3 regions of the Paenibacillus sp. AD87 genome follow, and region 2 is predicted to be linked to each of the others. Evidence: riboswitches for the same ligand, from Rfam matches in the RefSeq annotation. Region 2 holds a riboswitch; each other region holds the start of a gene.
The links. Region 2 has a riboswitch for thiamine pyrophosphate ahead of gpAD87_RS07305 (thiamine phosphate synthase). Riboswitches for the same ligand answer to the same signal wherever they lie in the genome.

Region 1: another riboswitch for thiamine pyrophosphate. It lies ahead of tenA (thiaminase II); the one in region 2 lies ahead of gpAD87_RS07305 (thiamine phosphate synthase).
Region 3: another riboswitch for thiamine pyrophosphate. It lies ahead of gpAD87_RS21845 (ABC transporter ATP-binding protein); the one in region 2 lies ahead of gpAD87_RS07305 (thiamine phosphate synthase).

Annotation. Positions count from the first base shown of each region.
Region 1 is NZ_LXQN01000007.1:2,806,906-2,811,171, reverse strand. Features, by position in the region: gene gpAD87_RS12245 (AraC family transcriptional regulator) at 1-493, opposite strand, end outside; gene gpAD87_RS12240 (NAD(P)/FAD-dependent oxidoreductase) at 736-1,866, shown strand; gene gpAD87_RS12235 (hypothetical protein) at 1,875-2,165, shown strand; TPP riboswitch at 2,212-2,310, shown strand; gene tenA (thiaminase II) at 2,431-3,102, shown strand; gene gpAD87_RS12225 (GNAT family N-acetyltransferase) at 3,146-3,679, shown strand; gene gpAD87_RS12220 (TetR/AcrR family transcriptional regulator) at 3,729-4,266, shown strand, end outside.
Region 2 is NZ_LXQN01000007.1:1,593,696-1,597,961, reverse strand. Features, by position in the region: gene thiO (glycine oxidase ThiO) at 1-806, opposite strand, end outside; gene gpAD87_RS07305 (thiamine phosphate synthase) at 812-1,405, opposite strand; TPP riboswitch at 1,720-1,829, opposite strand; gene gpAD87_RS07300 (ABC-F family ATP-binding cassette domain-containing protein) at 1,964-3,514, opposite strand; gene gpAD87_RS07295 (hypothetical protein) at 3,647-4,266, opposite strand, start outside.
Region 3 is NZ_LXQN01000007.1:4,956,679-4,960,944, forward strand. Features, by position in the region: gene gpAD87_RS21835 (ATP-binding cassette domain-containing protein) at 1-610, shown strand, start outside; gene hisC (histidinol-phosphate transaminase) at 635-1,756, shown strand; TPP riboswitch at 1,864-1,966, shown strand; gene gpAD87_RS21845 (ABC transporter ATP-binding protein) at 2,141-2,908, shown strand; gene gpAD87_RS21850 (ABC transporter permease) at 2,895-3,707, shown strand; gene gpAD87_RS21855 (ABC transporter substrate-binding protein) at 3,755-4,266, shown strand, end outside.

The DNA.
Region 1 (4,266 bases), 1.2 Mb from region 2:
GGGCATCCGAGCGTTCATAAGCACCATAACGATCGCCATCAATGGTTAACCTGACCAGTAGCATGTATAGCAATGCGGATACGTGCCAGATCTGATCCTTGTGCGGGGACTGTAGCGCCAACGTTATTTCACGCAACAGGATATGGAGCATCCCATCCGGCTTGAAGGCGCGCAGCTCCCCGATCTGCAAGGTATGCAGAAACCGGGGCAATAAATAGCCATTAAAGGACAAACAATCGAACAACAATGAATCACTCAGATTGTCGTAACGGTATGTGACCTCCGGGAACATAATAAGAGCTGTTCCTTTCCGAATCGAAAACTCATGATTTTGGGCTGCAATTTTCCCTGTTCCCCCGATACACTGCACAATACTGTAATCCCGTGAATGGCCGTTCCAATTCATTAATTCATCTACGGTCAGCTGGTTTTGACCTGTAATCATAAGCGGCATATCGGTATCCAGTGAATTCCCCGTACTAGGTTTCGGCATCGTTGTGTTATTCCTCATTTCGTTAAAGGTCGTGTGCGTAAATGGCGTGGATACAGAGTTAAAAGAAACCTGATTTGAATTATATTACATAAATAACATTAATTTAAACGAACTATTTACTTCGATGAACGACTTATCGAAAACCTTTTAGGAATATGTATCATAATGTCGATGCCTTGCCATTATCAGACCAACCAGTATACGCTATAATGGATACAGTGATTTAGGAAAGGGATGCAGTCATGAAGAAAGTCATCGTCGTAGGATCAGGAATTCTTGGGGCTTCCACAGCATATCAATTGGCAAAACGGGGTGCGGAAGTTCTTATTATAGACCGGAAAGATCGAGGGCAGGCTACGGATGCTGCTGCCGGGATCATCTGTCCCTGGTTATCTCAGCGCCGTAATCAGGATTGGTATCAGCTTGCCAAGGCTGGTGCACGTTTTTATCCCGGTTTGATTGAAGAACTCAAGAGTGAAGGGGAAACGGAAACGGGTTACGCTCAAGTGGGTGCTCTTAGTATTCATACGGAAGTAGAGAAAATCAACAAGATGCAGGAGCGAGCACACCTTCGTAAAGAAGTTGCACCGGAGATTGCCGATATTACCCGTCTGGATGCAAAAGAAACCCATGAGCGTTTTCCTCTCCTGGAGGAGAACTTTCAGTCCGTCTACATCAGTGGTGCTGCACGTATCGATGGACGTGCACTGCGTGATGCCTTAATCCGATCGGCACAGCGAAATGGAGCGGTCCTGATTAATGGGGACGCGACACTTCAATATGAATCGGACCGAGTAACTGGAGTGGTTGTTGACGGTAAAGTCATATCGGCTGATGAGGTTATTGTGTGTGCCGGCGCTTGGGCTAATGAACTGTTGAAGCCCTTGGGCATTGACTTTAAGGTTGATTATCAGAAGGCGCAAATTATGCATTTGCAGGTTCACGATCGAGAAGAGACTGGGAACTGGCCAGTGGTCATGCCTCCTTCGGATCAATATTTGTTAGCCTTTGATCAACAGAAGATTGTGATCGGGGCGACTCACGAAAATGATATTGAAGGCTATGATATAAGAGTAACCGCAGGCGGAATGCAGGAAATTTTGAATAAAGGATTGGAACTGGCTCCCGGTTTAGCCGATAGCACGTTTCAGGAAGTAAGAGTAGGTTTCCGTCCGTTTACACCAGGTTTTCTTCCGGTAATGGGTGCTGTTCCTGGTTGGAATGGCTTAATCACAGCCAACGGGCTTGGAGCGTCTGGGCTAACGATGGGGCCTTTTATTGGAAGTCAACTTGCCAAATTGGCTCTGGGTATGAAATTGGATATCGATATTCAGCCATATGACCTTGGAAAAGCAATGGATGATCAGAAATGAGGTGAACGATGACGTATTCACAGCGCTTAACTCACGGTAACGCATCAGACATTATTTATCTGGAGCACCAGATTGGCATCGCCGAGGAGGAATTAGCAAAAGCCGAGGAAGAGCGGAGGGGTTACGAATCGGATTTAAACAAGTTAAGGACGTCTCTGGCGTATCATTCAACTTCAGCGACGAACGTCTCTAATGAGCAAAAATGGGTAGATGAGTTAAACAAATTGCAAAATATGATTAAGGATATCCGCACCCGACTTAAGAAGTTGCAAGAAGATTTAGGGGAACTTGAAGATTAATAGGAATGGATTGACATTTGGAAAAACACATGTTGTAATAAGCCTGAGCTATTTGCAGGGGGACTGTTCGCAGTTGAGAAGGTTAAAACCTGACCCTTTGAACCTGTTAGTTAATACTGACGTAGGGAGCAAATGACATGTACTCATGTTATTTTGCCCTTGCCGAAAATAGGACAAGGGCTTTTTGGTCTGCATTTTGGCTGACAAACGCGATAGCTGGATGTGAAGCTGGGACATTATAATTTTAATACAAGGAGAAATGATCATGTCATTTTCGAGAACGTTAAAAGATAAGTCCATAACCGTATGGGAAGATGGATACAACCATCCTTTTTTACACGAAATGGGGAAAGGAACACTGGATCAGGAAGCGTTTAAGTTTTATCTTCTTCAGGACTATACATATCTGATTGAATATGCGAAGATTTTTGCCATGGGTGCGGTGAAGGCGACAGATGAAAAACTGATGACGAACTTTACGGTGATTCAACACGCTATTCTGTACGAAGAAATGGATTTGCATCGAAATTATATGAATGAGTTTGGAATTACGCTGGATGAAAATCATGCTGTCAAACCATCTCTGTATAACAAGGCGTATACGTCGAATATGATGAGTGTTGCACAAACAGGTGGTGTTGCCGAAATCATCGCCGTCATTTTCCCCTGTGCGTGGACGTATTACGACTATGCCACAAGATTAAAAGAACAATATCGAGATTCATTAGAGGGCAATTTGTATCAGACTTGGATCGAAAATTATGCAAGTGATGAATTCCGCGACTCATTCGAATGGTTCTATGATACACTGGATGCATTATGTGAACATAAAACCGAGCAGGAACTGGAGGCCATTGAAGACATATTCAGAAGAAGTGTTGAATTTGAATATCTGTTCTGGGATATGGCTTATAAACGGCAACTCTCATACTTCTGATGAATGCAATCTACTACAACCAGAGATAAGGATGAACATACAGATGGACAATCGTGGAGAACGCATCTATTTACGATTTTTGAACGTGGAAGACGCTGCTGGACTACTGGATTTGCAGTTCCGTAACCGGGCTGTTTTCGAAGAAATATCGGCAAGCGAACGATCGGATACATTCTATACATTGGAGGGCCAAGTAGCCCTTCTCGAAGGTTGGAACAAGGCGAGGGAAGAGGGGAAACGGTACTCTTTCGGGATCTTTCTGAACCATACGCATGAGCTTATTGGGGAGATCTCTCTGTTCGAGCTTGAACTGGATTCCACCACCAAATGGATTGTTGGTTATGTGCTCGATCAGGTGCAGAATGGCAAGGGATATATGAGTGAAGCCCTTCAGCTAGCACTGGATTTTGCTATGAATGAAGCGGGCATAAAACGGGTGGAGGCAGGTGCGCTGCCCGACAATGCCGGATCGATTCGAGTGCTTCGCAAGGCGGGCTTTCAGGAGACGGACCGGCAGAATATTAAAATCAAGGGGATTTGGAAGGAACATGTGATGTTTGCAGTGGATTTGCAATAGGTTATTAGATATCGTAACGTGAACCACCTAAATCATCCAGGGGGAACTTATGAATAAGCGGAAACAAATGTTATTGGACTCAGCGCTTGTACTCTTTGGGAAACATGGAGTGACCAACACCTCCATACAAATGATCCTAGACGAGTCAGGTGTTTCCAAAGGAACATTTTATAAATTCTTTGGCTCGAAGGATGATTGTATTCTTGCCATTCTGGAGCAACGTGTACAGGAAGATATGATGATTCGCAAAGATTTGGAGAGCCAAAGCTATGCTTCCGATTTTGATTTACTGGTCGATCAGATTATGGTGCCGATGATTTTGCCAGAAAAAAAGCTTGTTGTGGAGCTATTCTGGACAGGCTTCTACTCTGGAGAATGCGATCTAGAGAACTTGACTCGTATGCAGTTAAATTGGTTATCTGAACGACTAGTACAGGTATTTGGTAAAGAATTAAAACCTTTTGCTTATGAAGGGGCTATTTTTGGTTTTGGCATGATCCATCAAATCTCGAACATGTGGAGAAACTTCCATCTTGACCAACCGGATTGGAACCATCTTGTGCCCAAAATCCTGAACTACATTGAAA
Region 2 (4,266 bases):
TGGGGAGAAAACTGCACGGCTGCAATCTCCCCCTTTACTGGTAAAACAGGCGATTTCAGACCTACATGTCTCATCAATTCTTCACCATGTAACCCTGTAGCAATAATTACATTTCTCGATGTCATCGTTCCTATTGAAGTCTCGATTCCTTGCACACCGTTTACATTCGTATGCAAACGGACATCCTGTACCCCTTCCATCACCCTTGCACCCATGGCTTGAGCCGATCTGACATAAGCCTGCGTTAAGTTGACAGGAATAACCTCGCTCTCGGAAGGTCTGTAAAATGCTCCATACGTATCCCTGTTTAACCATGAAGCTTCCTGTTGGACAGCAATACGATCCCACCAAATATGTTCTGTAGATAAGGTAGACGATCTACGATCATTCTTGTAACTGCTGACCTCACTGTATGAACGAAAAGGAGTAATAAATCCATGCTGTTGCAGCCCCATTTCCACTCCGCTAAGCGAACTGATCCGTTCCTTCTGCTCATGAAGCAAAGCTCTGCTCTGCCTTGCAAGCTTTGCCATTACAGCATGAGTGAATTCCTCACTATCAGCAGCAAGCATGCCTGCGGCTGCACAGGAAGTTCCCCCAGCGATCCGCGCCCGCTCAACCAGAAGAACGTCATGGCCTCGAGTAGCGAGTTCACATGCGATGGCACAACCGATAACTCCTCCACCTACAATAATGGTTTCTGCATGAAGCTTGCCTCCAACTTCCGCTCCAACTTTACTTCCCGAAACTATTCCTGGATGATAGCCTGAACGATTCCTGCTTCGACTTCTTGCTTCCTCTCTCAAGATCTTCATCTCCTTGGTTCGGCGTACTTGTCTGAATCCGTGATCGCCTGTCGCAATGAAGCGGCAGCTACTTCCGGCTTATCGGTCGTCCAAATCGTTGAAATTACAGCGGCTCCTCTAGCACCAGCAGTTCGAATGGCAGCAATATTCTCAGGACTAATCCCGCCAATCGCGATCACGGGAATCGAAACATTAGAGCATACCTCAGCTAACGCACTTAGCCCTCTGGGTTCGCAATTCGGTTTACTATTTGAAGCATAGACATGCCCATAAAAGAGATAATCCGCTCCCTGTTCTTCTGCAACTTTTGCTTCTTCCAGAGAATGAACCGATATGCCTACGCGCAGCCGATCGACTCTCCTCAACTCATCCTTATCATAGCTGCGAGTAACTGCTTGACCCCAATGCACACCACCAATTGAAGCATGTTGATCCAGCTGATCTGAGCCATTCATAATGATACGGTTAGATGGAACACCTTTTGTTTTCAGACTTTGCGCCCAACACATCTGTTGCTCAAGAGTCAGCTTTTTTTCACGAATGTGGATATAATCGACCCACCGCCATATACCCTTAGCAATATTCAGAAAAGAGTCCAAGTCTCCTGTACCTGGTGAAACCACATGCAGTTCAAATGATCGTGTTGTTACATGTTCGTGGAAGATTACCGTCCTGTTCGCCCTCCTCTTGCGAGATTAAAGCTGTATAAAACAACAAAAAAAGCCACTCCCGTAGGGGAGTGGCCACGAATTTAAAATTCATGGATCAACTGAATGACTGTCGCATGCAATTACTCTATACATAACGCATAACAACTATAGAAACCATCCATAGTCGCAATGCTGTATACATAGAACTGCATGATTCATCTTGCAGGCAATATCGCAAAGTCGACGATAACGCTCTTGTCATTAGCTGAAACGCGCCACTTCCCTACGCTGGTATGATCCAGATCAGGTACAAAGGGTCCGGAATCGCATTCTTCCATCTCAGCCGCATCGTGCGGCCCCCCTAGTGTTCATATGAAGCTGTAGCCTATGTTACCATAGACACCTTTTTTTGTCACCGTACATTTCCATGAATTACGTTGTTCATCCATTGCTGAAGTCGTGTAGTTAACGAAGTTGCTGCTTCCGGTGCGAAGAATTTCGTAGAAACTATTGTTTATCGGACCAAGCTTCAACATCCCACGTTTTGGTTACCCAACCTTCATAAAATTCAGGTTCATGGGATACGAGCAGCACGGTACCCTTGAATTCTTGCAGGGCACGTTTCAGCTCTGCTTTAGCGGTTACATCCAAATGGTTTGTAGGCTCATCGAACAAAATCCAGTTACTTTCACGCATCAGAAGTTTACATAAACGAACCTTGGCTTGTTCTCCACCACTAAGCGCGTTAAGCGGGCGGGTGATATGCTCATTTTTTAATCCACAACGCGCGAGATGGCCCCGGACTTCATTCTGTGTCAGATGAGAAAATTCATTCCACACATCTTCGATCGGGGTAATATTACCTGCACGTACTTCCTGTTCGAAATACGCAGTTTCCAGATAGTCACCCAAGAAAGTCTTACCGCTGATTGGTGGGATTTTCCCCAAGATAGTCTTGAGCAATGTGGATTTACCTACACCGTTACATCCAACAATGGCAATTTTCTCGCCACGCTCAATCGTCATCGTCATTTTGGGCAATAATGCATATGAATATCCAATTTCAAAATCAATACCCTCAAAGACGGTTTTACTACTCGCCCGGGCATCCTTGAATTTGAATGTGGGTTTGGCCGCTTCGTCTGGACGATCAATCCGTTCAATCTTGCCGAGCTGCTTCTCACGGCTCTTGGCACGACCGGAAGTGGAAGCGCGGGCTTTGTTCCGCTGAATGAAATCTTCCTGCTTCTTGATAAACTCCTGCTGTTTCTCATATGCATCAATATGTTGCGCCTTATTCATGTCGGCCATTTCAAGGAATTTGTTATAGTTCGCTGCATAACGCGTCAACTTGGCAAATTCCAGATGATAAATAACGTTAACGACCTCATTCATAAACTCCGTATCATGCGAAATCAGAATAAACGCATACGGGTAATCTTTCAGGTAACGCGTCAGCCATTCAATGTGTTCCACATCGAGATAGTTCGTCGGCTCATCCAGCAAAAGAGCTGTGGGTTTCTCCAGTAAAAGCTTCGCAAGCAATACCTTTGTACGCTGACCGCCACTAAGCGCGGCCACATCACGATCCAGACCGATGGCGGACAAACCAAGTCCATTGGCCATCTCTTCCACTTTTACATCAATCAGATAAAAATCACCTTGCTCCAATTGTTCCTGAATGTCACCCATTTCTTCCAGTAACAATTCGAGCTTGTCCGGATCGGCGTCTGCCATCTGATCCGTGATGGACATCATTTCTTTTTCCAACTCAAGCAAGGGAAGGAACGCATCCTTAAGCACATCACGAATCGTTTTTCCAGGCGTGAGCTTGGTATGCTGATCCAGATATCCATAACGAACTTTGGGGGTCCATTCGACCTTCCCTTCGTCCTTTAACAATTTCCCGGTAAGGATGTTCATCAGTGTGGACTTGCCTACACCATTTGCACCAACAAGACCTACACGCTCTCCGGCAAGTAAACGAAAAGATACATTTTTAAATAACGTGCGGTCTCCAAAATTGTGACTCACGTTCTCTACTGACAATAAACTCATAAGATGAGGTTGCTCCTATCTATTGGACATTACTATCGTTCCGAAACCCTATTTTAGCACAGGTGTCGCCTTTTCTGAAAGTAATGTAAACATCTCATGCAACCTCGCTTTTATATTACAAACAAACTGCCTTTAATTTATGGAACAGTTATACTCAAAATAACCTTGTGCTGCCGCTTGTTTGGCATTTGTAAACACTTCTTCGGCTCTGTAACCATTGCTACATGTGGAAGGGTAATAGTATTTAATTCCACTTACAGGATCAACTCCGCCAACGATCGCTGTTTTCTTCACCAGTCTGCCACCACCAATGGCATAATTGTTAATCTTTTGGTTACCTACAGGTATTCCCTGAATAAACGCCATCAGCCCCGTATCATTAATCGAATTGTACCAGTCTTCCTGAGAAATCAAAGGCATGGTAAAGGTGTAGGAAACACCATTCCTTCTTGCAAACTCATTATGCCGGTTAATAACATCTGCCAAATCTTCCTGCACACTTGTCACGATCCGGCCTCGTCTGACCTGCTCAAACGTCTCGGCATTCTGAAGCAGAGGGATTTGTGTGCTGGAGGCCAGTTCTTTCTGGAAACCCTCAACCCACATGCCCAAGCCTGCATCATAGGCATACACATACCCATCGAGTGTGAAGTTAATACTGCTACCATTTGAATCAGAATATGTATAGGGCTTTTTAGGACTCCAAACTTGCCGGAATGAATCTTCAAGATCACCCGTCATCTCAGTTTCGT
Region 3 (4,266 bases), 3.4 Mb from region 2:
CGGGCTGGAACCCCCCTCTTCCGGGAGCATTATGCTGGGCAACAGAAAGCTTGGCAGTACAGCACCCGAGACACGGTTTCTGTTTCAGGAAGCCCGGCTGCTGCCTTGGAAATCCGTGCTCGATAATGTACGACTGGGTATCCCCGACAAGAACAAGGAAGATGCACGCCAGTCGCTTCGCAATGTAGGACTTGGAGAGCGTGAAGGTGATTGGCCGGGGGTATTATCTGGCGGACAAAAACAACGTGTCGCCTTGGCACGGGCACTCGCAAGTCATCCGCGTTTACTGCTGCTGGATGAACCGCTGGGTGCATTGGATGCATTGACCCGAATTGAGATGCAGCAATTAATCGAACGCTTGTGGGTAGAAGAAGATCTGACTGTCATTCTGGTCACTCATGATGTCAGTGAGGCGGTTGCCCTGGCTGACAGGGTGCTGTTAATCGAGGATGGTCATATAACGATGGATACCCGAATTACGCTGGAGCGGCCACGTGTTCGGGACAGCGGGTTTGCTTATTTTGAAAATCTTATTCTAAATCGCTTGTTGACTCCTTCACAAGAGACACCACAGCAGATTGCCCAGAAACAGATATCATTCTCGATCTAATTCCACTGGAAAGAAGGCATGATTATGCAATCCCTTTCACCCGTTCCCTCTCCTCCTGTTAAAGACCTGTTAAATCAAATTCCGGCTTATACGCCTGCCAAATCCATGGAACAGATCCGGCGGGAATTGGGACTGGAAAGTGTAGATCGACTTGCAGCGAACGAGAATCCGTTTGGCTCTTCTCCCCTGGCAGCGGAAGCAGTCAGAACGCTGGGCTCCGATCTTCTGGCTCAATACCCCGACGGTTCCAGCCAACTGCTGCGTGACAAACTTGCGGAACGTCTGGGTGTGCGTACCTCCCAACTGGTATTTGGCAGTGGTTCATTCGAGCTCCTTACCCTTACCGCCCAAGCCTACCTTAATCCCGGCGAGGAATCACTCATTCCAGTGCCCTCCTTTAACTGGTATAAGGGAGCTACGCTGCTGGCAGGCGGTGTCATCCATGAAGTTCCGTTGGTCAACCATTCACTGGACCTGGAGCAATTCCGGCAACGGATCAATGCTTCTACCCGAATTATCTGGCTGTGCAATCCGAATAATCCAACCGGAACCATTTTCACGGCAGATGCCCTGCTTGGTTTACTCGAACATGTTCCCTCCCATGTCGTGGTTGTCCTGGACGAAGCGTATTATGAATTCGCGGAAAGTGAAGATTATCCTGATACGGTTAAGCTGCTGGAGCAGTATAATAATCTGATTATTTTGCGGACCTTCTCCAAAATATATGGACTTGCTGGCCTGCGAATTGGATATGGCATCGGGAATGAAAGCATTATTGAAGGCATTAACCGGGTCAAGCTGCCCATCAGTCTGACAGCCACATCCCAAGCCGCTGCTTTGGCCAGCCTGGATGATCATGAATTTGTTTCTCACTGCCTGCACTACAATCGTCAAGGAAGGGAAACGTTAATGCAGTCCTTTGATCAGTGGAACTTACCCTACATCCCTTCCGAAACAAATTTCATCATGGTTGATCTGTTGCAGGATAGTGGCCCGATTACCAAAGAATTGTTGAACAGAGGCATCTCTGTCCGCGGCGGTGCCGAATTCAGTATGCCTACCTGGCTTCGGATTACGATTGGTACACCGGAGCAGATTGCCCGTCTGATCGGGGAGCTTGATTCACTGTTACATTCAAACGATTAGAATCCTAGTTACTTTCCTAACTCACATTACGCACACTTCTTTTAAGCCGCCCTCTTTACATTCCACTTGCATGTGATATATGCTGAACACACAACTGCATATCTTAAACATTGCACTAGGGGAGCCTTGCGGCTGAGACGAATCGAACGATTCGGACCCTTTGAACCTGATCTGGATCATACCAGCGGAGGGAAGTGGAGCGGCCTCTCAGTAAGCGGATTTTTTCATGTTGATGATGGAATTTAATGTGAATTGAACTTACAGACCCACTCATTTCTCCGGAAATGGGTGGGTCTTTTTCGCGTTCTGCGAGCAGATCAGAAGGTGTAATTAAAGATCCCGCGGTTTGAAGTTGAATTATGAATACAAGGGGGACGGAACGAGATGGATAACGATATAACCATTCACAACATGAGCTACGCTTTCCCGGGAAAAAGGGATTCCCCCGTGCTCTCCAATGTGTCGATGACTGTAGCCAAAGGCGAATTTGTCTCGCTCATCGGTTCCAGCGGCTCCGGTAAAAGTACCCTTTTCAAGCTGCTGGCAGGCCTGCTTGAGCCAACACACGGAACCATTGAAATTCCTTGGGTTCAAGAAGGAAAGCGACTGGGGCAGGTGGCCTACATGCCGCAAAAGGACCTCCTATTATCCTGGAGAACCGTCATGGGGAATTGCATGCTTCCCTCTGAACTGGCTGCAGGTCGGCAGGATAAGGTAAGGATTCGAGCGGACATTCTGGCTGGTCTCGACAGATTTGGCTTATCCGGCCACGCGCATGCTTACCCGGACGAGCTGTCAGGTGGCATGCGCCAGCGTGTCGCGCTGCTTCGTACTTTGCTGACAGGTGGCCAACTGATGCTGCTGGATGAACCTTTCGGCGCACTCGATGCCCTGACCAAACGGGAGATGCATCGCTGGCTGCTGGAGCTATGGGAAGGCCTTGGCAAAACCGTGTTGTTCATCACACATGACATTGAAGAAGCCCTGCTGCTCAGTGATCGGATTATCCTGTTAACTCCGGTGGGCCAAGGCCAACAGCTGCAGGATCTGACGGTACCTTTGCCACGTCCAAGACATTCGGACATGATCTACGAACCGGCTCTCGTTCAGATGAGACGACTACTGGAGGAACAATTGCATGCGAGACGGTAACTTGAGAGATAGCATGAAGCATAGCGTAAGAGGTTGGCTTGCCCGTTATGGTCTGTTTCTTTTGCTCATGATCTTGCTGCTTGCTCTCTGGGAGTGGATTGTGCGTATGGGATGGGTGCCTTCCTTCATCATTCCAGCCCCGACGGCGATTGCCCGTTCGCTGTATGAGCATCGCCACCTCTTGTTGGCCACACATCTGCCCGCTACCTTGATGGAGGTTATCGTTGGTTTTGGCTTGTCCATTGGTGCCGGGACTGCACTTGCAACGGGTATGCATATGAATCGGTCGATTGAAAAAGCGTTATATCCCTTCATCGTGATCAGTCAGACGATCCCGCTGATTGCCCTGTCCCCCGTCTTCATCCTGTGGTTTGGCTACACGCTGTGGAGTAAAGTTGCGGTGGTGTTCCTAATCGCATTTTTCCCGATTGTGGTGAGCACCTACGATGGCCTGCGCCAGGGTGATCCGGAGCAGCGTGAACTGCTGCTGACGATGGGGGCCAGCAAGTGGGATATTTTTCGCAAACTCCAGATTCCACTTGCCCTTCCCTCCTTCTTTTCGGGACTGAAAATGTCTGTGGTGTATTGTGTAGTCGGTGCAACGATCGGGGAATGGCTCGGTGGAAGCAAGGGTCTCGGTTACTTCAGCCGCAGAATGTCGAGCAATATGAACACGGATGCAATGTTCGCCGCCATTGTGCTGTTATCCCTGCTCGGTATCGCCCTGTTTGTACTCATTGCATGGATAGAGAAAAAATTCAGTACACCACGGCATGCAGGTAGAAGAAAAACTGGATAACTTTCGGATTTCAAAACAGATAACAAGGAAATGAGGAATTTGAAGCTATGAAGAAAAAACATATCTACTCCCTACTCCCCATTCTGCTCATATCTATGTTGCTGATCATCAGCGGATGTGGAAATACGGGTACCAATACACCTGCCACAGATTCAGCTTCCAAAGCGAAAGATACAGGATCATCTGCGATCGAAACGCCATCGGCATCCATAGACAAGCTGTCCATCATGCTCGATTGGTATCCTAATGCAGTGCATTCCTTCATCTATGTTGCTCAGGAGAATGGTTACTTCGCGGATCAAGGTCTGGATGTCGATATCCAGATGCCTGCCGATACGAATGATGCACTCAAACTTGTTGCCGCCGGGAAAATCGATCTTGCACTAAGCTACCAGCCGCAAATTTTGCTCGCGCGTGGGGAGAACATTCCTGTACGTTCGATTGCAGCCGTCGTTCGCCATCCGCTCGTGCATCTGTTGACTGAAGCAGACGGTAAAGTGAAATCGCCAAAAGATCTTGAAGGGAGGACGGTCGGCTATTCCTCAATCCCTTTGTATGA